One region of the Rhizobium sp. LjRoot254 genome, then DNA from elsewhere that is predicted to be linked to it. Evidence: riboswitches for the same ligand, from Rfam matches in the RefSeq annotation. Region 1 holds a riboswitch; the other holds the start of a gene.
The links. Region 1 has a riboswitch for S-adenosylmethionine ahead of metA (homoserine O-acetyltransferase MetA). Riboswitches for the same ligand answer to the same signal wherever they lie in the genome.
Positions count from the first base shown of each region.

Region 2: it holds a riboswitch for S-adenosylmethionine, as region 1 does, so the genes downstream of both, ACSQ26_RS00680 (O-succinylhomoserine sulfhydrylase) here and metA (homoserine O-acetyltransferase MetA) in region 1, are expected to answer to the same signal.

Region 1 covers NZ_CAXUSM020000001.1:5,195,122-5,198,826, forward strand. Annotated here, with positions in the region: gene ACSQ26_RS25625 (HpcH/HpaI aldolase/citrate lyase family protein) at 1-594, opposite strand, end outside; gene ACSQ26_RS25630 (hypothetical protein) at 715-969, shown strand; gene ACSQ26_RS25635 (AAA family ATPase) at 1,081-1,923, shown strand; SAM riboswitch at 2,000-2,077, shown strand; gene metA (homoserine O-acetyltransferase MetA) at 2,123-3,064, shown strand; gene ACSQ26_RS25645 (vWA domain-containing protein) at 3,074-3,705, shown strand, end outside.
Region 2 covers NZ_CAXUSM020000001.1:128,118-131,822, reverse strand. Annotated here, with positions in the region: gene ACSQ26_RS00685 (IlvD/Edd family dehydratase) at 1-605, opposite strand, end outside; gene ACSQ26_RS00680 (O-succinylhomoserine sulfhydrylase) at 881-2,065, opposite strand; SAM riboswitch at 2,113-2,191, opposite strand; gene ACSQ26_RS00675 (2'-deoxycytidine 5'-triphosphate deaminase) at 2,264-3,358, shown strand; gene ACSQ26_RS00670 (ion transporter) at 3,362-3,705, opposite strand, start outside.

The DNA of each region.
Region 1 (3,705 bases):
CACCGTCAGCCCGAAGGCGCGGGCGGCCAGCACCACCTGCATCAGCCAGTGCAGGAGATAGGTGCGCGCCGGATCGAAGGGAATACGGGTGTCGTTGCGCAGGTCATTGAGACCCATGACAAGGCAATCGAGCCTGCCGCCCGCCGTCCGGCCGGCCTCGGCGATCGGCCCGGCATTCAGGATCGCCAGCGGCGTTTCCATCATCGCCCAGAGGCGGATCGTCTCCGGCGCATTGTTTTCCGAGAGGAAGACCGCGGCATCGAGAATATCGTCCTGCGCCCGCACCTTGGGCAGCAGCACGGCGTCGGGCTCGCATTCAAGCACCAGGGCCATGTCCGTGTCGTAATGCGCCGAGGAAGCCTGGTTTATCCGGATGATGATTTCGCGATCGGCTTTATCCCCGGCCTTGAAGAAAGCCCGGATATTGGCGCGCGCCTCCTCCTTCTTTTCCTCGGCCACGGCGTCCTCGAGATCGAGAATCACCGCATCGCAATCAAGCTCCGCGAGCTTGTCGATGGCGCGCTGGTTGGAGGCTGGCAGGCAAAGAACGGAACGGCGCAGGTGCTGCGGGTGGTGGTCGAAAATCATGCTCATGGCCTCTCTATGGCCCGATTTAAGCCGGCTTTCAAGAATATGTGAGATTACTGATACGTCGAACCTCTTGCAATTCTCGGGCTTCTGCCCCACATTGCCATTAAAGGAATGGTGAAATCCATGAGAAGCATTCGTTCGTTTTTCCTCACGCTCGCGGGCCTGACGCTGGTCGCCATCGTCGCGCTGTTTACGGCGTCGATCGGTATTGCGATCGCCGGTGCGGTATCCGTGCTGCTTTTCGGCCAGTGGCTCTCCTCGCTGCTTGCCGGCCATGAGCGTGAACCGGTGCGCGCCTATGCCCGCACTCATCGCACACAGGACGGCCGTCCGGTGCGCGTGTGGAACGACGGCAAGGGCACGATTATCGACATGTGATACATCGGCCGGGCTCTTTGCCTTGGCCATGGGAAGGCGGACAATTCGTTCCGCCTTTTTTGTTGCCCGGATTTCGGGTTTGTTCGACGAACATATTGATTGAGTGCCGACATGCAGTTCACGGGTACCGAAGATTACATCGCCGAGAAGGACCTGATGATCGCGGTCAATGCCGCGATCCAGCTTGAGCGGCCGCTGCTGGTCAAGGGCGAGCCGGGAACCGGCAAGACCGAACTGGCGCGTCAGATCGCGCAGAGCCTCGGGCTCGAACTCATCGAATGGAATGTGAAATCCACGACGAGGGCACAGCAGGGTCTTTACGAATATGACGCCGTGTCGCGGCTGCGCGACAGCCAGCTCGGCGACATCAGGGTGCATGACATCAAGAACTACATCCGCAAGGGCAAGCTCTGGCATGCGTTCGAAGCGCATAAGAAAGTGGTGCTGCTGATAGACGAGATCGACAAGGCCGATATCGAATTCCCCAACGACCTGTTGCAGGAACTCGACCGCATGGAGTTCCACGTCTACGAGACCGACGAGACGATCCGCGCGGCGACGCGCCCGATCGTCATCATCACTTCGAACAACGAGAAGGAACTGCCGGACGCATTCCTGCGCCGCTGCTTCTTCCACTATATCCGCTTTCCCGACGTCGATACGCTTGCTCGTATCGTCGAGGTCCACTATCCCGGTATCAAGAAGCGGCTGCTCTCCGAAGCGCTGACGCGGTTTTTCGAAATCCGCGACATGCCGGGGCTCAAGAAAAAACCCTCGACCTCGGAGGCGCTCGACTGGATCTGCCTGCTCGTCGCCGACGATGTCGAGCCGGAGACACTTGCGGCAAGCGACAAGAACGCGCTGCCGAAACTGCATGGCGCACTGCTCAAGAACGAACAGGATGTCCATCTCTTCGAACGGCTGGCCTTCATGGCCCGGCGCGAGATGCGATAGGGCGCAGATCCCCGTGGCTGCGCCCGCCAAATCGCCTGTCTTCTATCCGATTGAAAATGTGCATCACCCGGTATATGAGAGAAACCGTGGTGATTTGCCGGCCGGCTTGCAGCCACGTTAAACAAATCGCTAAATAGGGCCACCGGAACTCGGGGACCGTCAGCGATTGTTTGATCGCCGGCGTATTGGAGTGCCCCGAATGCCTATCAAGATTCCCGACCAGCTGCCCGCGTTCCAGACGCTTGTTGCCGAGGGCGTGTCCGTAATGACGGATTCCGCCGCGATCAGGCAGGATATCCGCCCGCTGCAGATCGGCCTGCTCAACCTGATGCCCAACAAGATCAAGACCGAGGTCCAGATGGCGCGCCTTGTCGGCGCCTCGCCGCTGCAGGTCGAACTGTCGCTGGTCCGCGTCGGCGGGCACAAGTCGAAGAACACGTCGGAGGATCATCTGCTGTCGTTCTACAACACGTGGGACGAGATCAAGCACCGCAAGTTCGACGGTTTCATCATCACCGGCGCGCCGGTCGAGATGCTCGATTACGAGGACGTGACCTACTGGGACGAGATGAAGGCGATCCTCGACTGGACCGAGACCAATGTCCATTCGACGCTCAACATCTGCTGGGGCGCGATGGCGGCGATCTATCACTTCCACAAGGTGCCGAAATATATCCTGCCGGAGAAGGCGTTCGGCGTGTACCAGCATCGTAATCTCAATCCGTCCTCGCCCTATCTGCTTGGTTTCTCCGATGATTTCGCGGTTCCGGTATCCCGCTGGACCGAGGTTGTGCAGAAGGACATCGATCCGTCCTCGGGCCTTGAGGCACTGATGACCTCCCCCGACGCCGGGCTGTGCCTTGTGGCTGAGAAGAAGGGCAACCGGCTCTACATGTTCAATCACGTGGAATATGACTCGACCTCGCTGGCCGATGAGTATTTCCGCGACCAGTCGGCCGGCATCCCGATCAAGATGCCCGCCAACTATTTCACCCATAACGATCCGACCCAGCCGCCACTCAACCGCTGGCGCAGCCACGCGCATCTCCTGTTCGGCAACTGGATCAACCAGGTCTACCAGACGACGGAATTCGATCTGAGCCAGGTGGGGATTCGGGCCAAGGTGCTTGAGGAGGCGTAAGACAAGCCAGTGTTCATCCCCTTCTTCCTCGAACTCAAGGCAGCGAAAGTCCCGGTCACGCTTCGGGAGTATCTTTCGCTGCTCGAGGGGATGGATGCGCATATAGCCGACTATGATGTCGAGGCCTTCTACTTCCTGTCGCGCGCGGCGCTGGTGAAGGACGAGCGGTTCATCGATCGGTTCGACCAGGTTTTCGCGCATTATTTCAAGGGCGTCGAGGCGGTAGCCGGCACGGCGGCGGTCGATGTGAATGACATTCCCGAGGAATGGCTGCGGCGGCTGGCGGACAAGCACCTGACCGACGAAGAGAAGCGATTGGTGGAAAGCCTTGGCGGTTTCGACAAGCTGATGGAGGCGCTGAAGCAGCGGCTCGAGGAGCAGAAGGGCCGGCATCAGGGTGGTTCGAAATGGATCGGCACCGGCGGCACCTCGCCGTTCGGTGCCGGGGGCTATAATCCCGAAGACGTGCGGATCGGGCAGCAGGAATCGCGCCACCGCCGCGCGGTGAAGGTGTGGGACGAGCGCGCCTTCAGGAATCTCGACGATTCCGTCGAACTCGGCACCCGCAACATCAAGGTGGCACTGAAACGTCTGCGCCGCTGGGTGCGCGATGGTGCCGACGAAGAACTCGATCTCGACGA
Region 2 (3,705 bases), 5.1 Mb from region 1:
TGGCCGATGGAAGGTGCGGAATCGAGGACCGCCTCCATGAATTCTTCCTTGTCGATCTCGCCTGCCGCATAGCGCCGCCGCGATTGCCACATGGCCATGCCGGAACCAGCCAGCTTGCCGTCGTGCCAGCCATCCAGCATCGGACCGCCCGAGAGCACGATCGCCGGGATATCGACGGTCGAGGCCGCCATCAGCGCCGAGGGCGTGGTCTTGTCGCAGCCGGTCGTCAGCACGACGCCATCGATCGGATAGCCGTAGAGCACTTCCACCAGGCCGAGATAGGCGAGATTGCGATCGAGCGCCGCTGTCGGCCGCTTGCAATTCTCGAACAACGGATGCGTGGGGAATTCGATGGCGATGCCGCCCGCATCGCGGATGCCGTCGCGGACCCGCTTCGCCAGTTCGATATGATGGCGATTGCACGGATTGATATCGCTGCCCGACTGCGCGATGCCGATAATCGGCTTGCCGGAACGCAATTCCTCGGGGGTAATGCCTTGGTTCATGAAGCGCTCGAGATAAAGCGCCGTCATGTCGATGTAGTCGGGGTTGTCGAACCAATCCTGCGAACGCAGGCGGCGCTTTGGATTGGATTCGTCGGACATGGTATTCCTCCCACGCGTCGCGTGTCATAAGCCTGCGCTTGGCGCTTCACCCCTCACCAAGCGCGCCTATGCCTTCGACCTGCGGTCTCATGCAGGCTTGCTATCCTCTCCCGCAAGGGGAGAGGTAGGGTGCCACACTTGCCGCCTTCGCTTGAAGGCAGGCGCCGCCGCAGGTTTACCTCTCCCCTTGCGGGAGAGGATACGAAGGCCGGGTGAACGTAGTGAACCCTTGGCCGAAGTTGGTGAAGGGTGAAGCCCAACCCACCAACTTTGTCTTATTTCCCGACCTTGCTCAACGCCCGATCGAAATCCTCGATCAGGTCATCCGCATCCTCGATCCCGGCCGAGAGCCGCAGCAGTCCCGGCGAGATGCCCAGTTCGACGCGCGCATCTTCGGTGAGGTTCTTGTGCGTCGTCGTGGCCGGATGCGTGATCAGGCTCTTCGCATCACCGAGATTGTTGGAAATCATGACGACATCGAGCCCATCCTGCACCGCAAAGGCAGCATTCTTGCCGCCCTTCAGCTCGAAAGCGACGAGCGTCGAGCCGCCGGTCATCTGGCGCGCAATGATGTCAGCCTGCGGGTGATCCTTGCGGCCGGGATAGATGACCTTGGCGACCGCATTGTGGTTGGCGAGAAAATCCGCCACCTTGGTCGCGTTCTCCGTCTGCTGCTTGACGCGTAGCGCCATCGTCTCCAGCCCCTTGAGAAGGACCCAGGCATTGAACGGCGACATGGCCGGGCCGGAATGGCGGAAATAATCGTGCAGGTTGGCGTCGATCCATTCCTTGTCGGACAGCACCACGCCGCCAAGGCAGCGACCCTGGCCGTCGATATGCTTGGTGGCGGAATAGACGACGATATGGGCGCCGAGTTCGAGCGGCTTCTGGAACAGCGGCGTGGCGAAGACATTGTCGACCACGACCTTGGCGCCGACTTGGTTGGCGAGCCTGGCGACGCCTTCGAGATCGACCACTTCAAGTGTCGGATTGGTCGGGCTCTCCAGGAAGAACACCTTGGTCGTCGGGCGGATCGCCTTTTCCCAGTTGACGAGATCCTTGCCGTCGATCAGCGTACATTCGATGCCGTATTTCGGCGCCAGCGTCTCGACCACCCAGCGGCAGGAACCGAAGAGTGCACGGGCAGCGACGATGTGGTCGCCCGCCTTCAACTGGCAAAGGATCGCGGCGGTGACGGCCGCCATGCCGGAGGCTGTGGCGCGGGCATCTTCCGCGCCTTCCAGCAGGCACATGCGCTTTTCGAACATGTCGTTGGTGGGGCTGCCGTAACGCGCATAGATGAAGCCGTCCGTCTCGCCCTTGAAACGGGCTTCGGCCGCGGCCGAATTTTCGTAGACAAAACCCTGCGTCAGGAAGATCGCTTCGGAAGTCTCCCCATATTGCGAACGCAATGTGCCGCCGTGGACGAGTTTGGTTGCCGGCCGCCAGTTCTTGCTCATGTTATCACCTTCAGACATCAAAAAACCGGCCGCAAAAAGCAGGCCGGTTTCCAACGAACCCGGCCTTTTTAGCTACTTGTTTAACGTGGCTGCAAGCCGGCCGGCCAAATCACCACGGGACAAATCGGGCTTAACGCATCTGCCTTCTTGCGTCAACGGCAACGGATTTCTATTGTCCCGCAAAACCTTGGAGATGAAATGGCAGGCATACTTGCAGACCGCGCAATCCGGACATTGTCCGAAGAAGGCCGGCTCATATCCGAAAAGCCGCTCGACGCCGACCAGATCCAGCCGGCAAGCCTCGATCTCCGGCTGGGCGCCAACGCGTTCCGCGTGCGCGCGTCCTTCCTGCCGGGGCCATCCAAGCGCGTCGCCGACAAGCTCGACAGGCTCAAGCTGCATGTGATCGATCTCTCGGAAGGGGCTGTGCTGGAAACCGGCTGCGTCTATATCGTGCCGCTCATCGAAAGCCTCGATCTGCCGGCCTCGCTCTCGGCCTCCACCAACCCGAAAAGCTCGACCGGCCGGCTCGATATCTTCACCCGGGTGATCACCGATTATTCCCAGGAGTTCGACCAGATACCGCTGGGTTACAAAGGTCCGCTCTATCTCGAAATCTCGCCAAAGACCTTCCCGATCGTGGTCCGCCGCGGCTCGCGTCTGTCACAGATTCGCTTCCGCAACGGCCAGTCTCTACTGCGGGAAGACGAGATGCTGGCGCTGCATCTGTCAGACACGCTGGTCGCGAGCGAAAAGCCTGTCATATCAGGTTCCTCGATCGCGCTGTCGATCGACCTCAAGGGCACCGGCCCGGAGGGGCTGATCGGCTATCGCGGCAAGCGGCATTCGGCGGTCATCGATGTCGATGTGAAGGCGGCCCATGACATCTTCGATTTCTGGGAGCCGATCTACAGCCGCGGCCGCAATGAGCTGATCCTCGACCCGGATGAATTCTATATCCTCGTCTCCCGCGAAGCGGTGCATGTTCCACCGCTTTATGCTGCCGAAATGGTGCCCTTCGATCCGCTGGTGGGTGAATTCCGCGTGCACTATGCCGGCTTCTTCGATCCCGGTTTCGGCCACGCCCAGGCAGGCGGCGCGGGCGCGCGGGCGGTGCTCGAAGTGCGCAGCCATGACGTGCCGTTCATCCTCGACCACGGCCAGATCATCGGCCGGCTGGTCTACGAGCACATGCATGAAATGCCCGAGGCGCTCTACGGCTCGGGCCTCGGCTCGAACTACCAGGCACAGGGCCTGAAGCTCTCCAAGCATTTCAGGGGCGCGACCGAATAGAACTTATCCATGTTTTGAGCGGCGCAGTTCGACGAGTTCATGCCGGATCTCGCGCAACTCGCGCAGGATCTCGGCCTGGTCCTCCTCCATCTCGGCCTGTGCCTCCTTCACCTCCGCCTCGTGCTCAGTCTGCATGGCCGAGACGATGATACCGATGAACAGGTTGAGCACCGTGAACGAGGTGGCCAGGATAAAGGGCAGGAAGAACAGCCACGCCTGCGGGTGCCTCTCCATCACCGGCCGCACGATCTCGGCCGCCCAGCCTTCGAGCGTCATGACCTGGAACAGCGTGAAGGCGGAGGCGGCGATATTGCCGAAATAGACCGGAAAATCCGCGCCATAGAGCT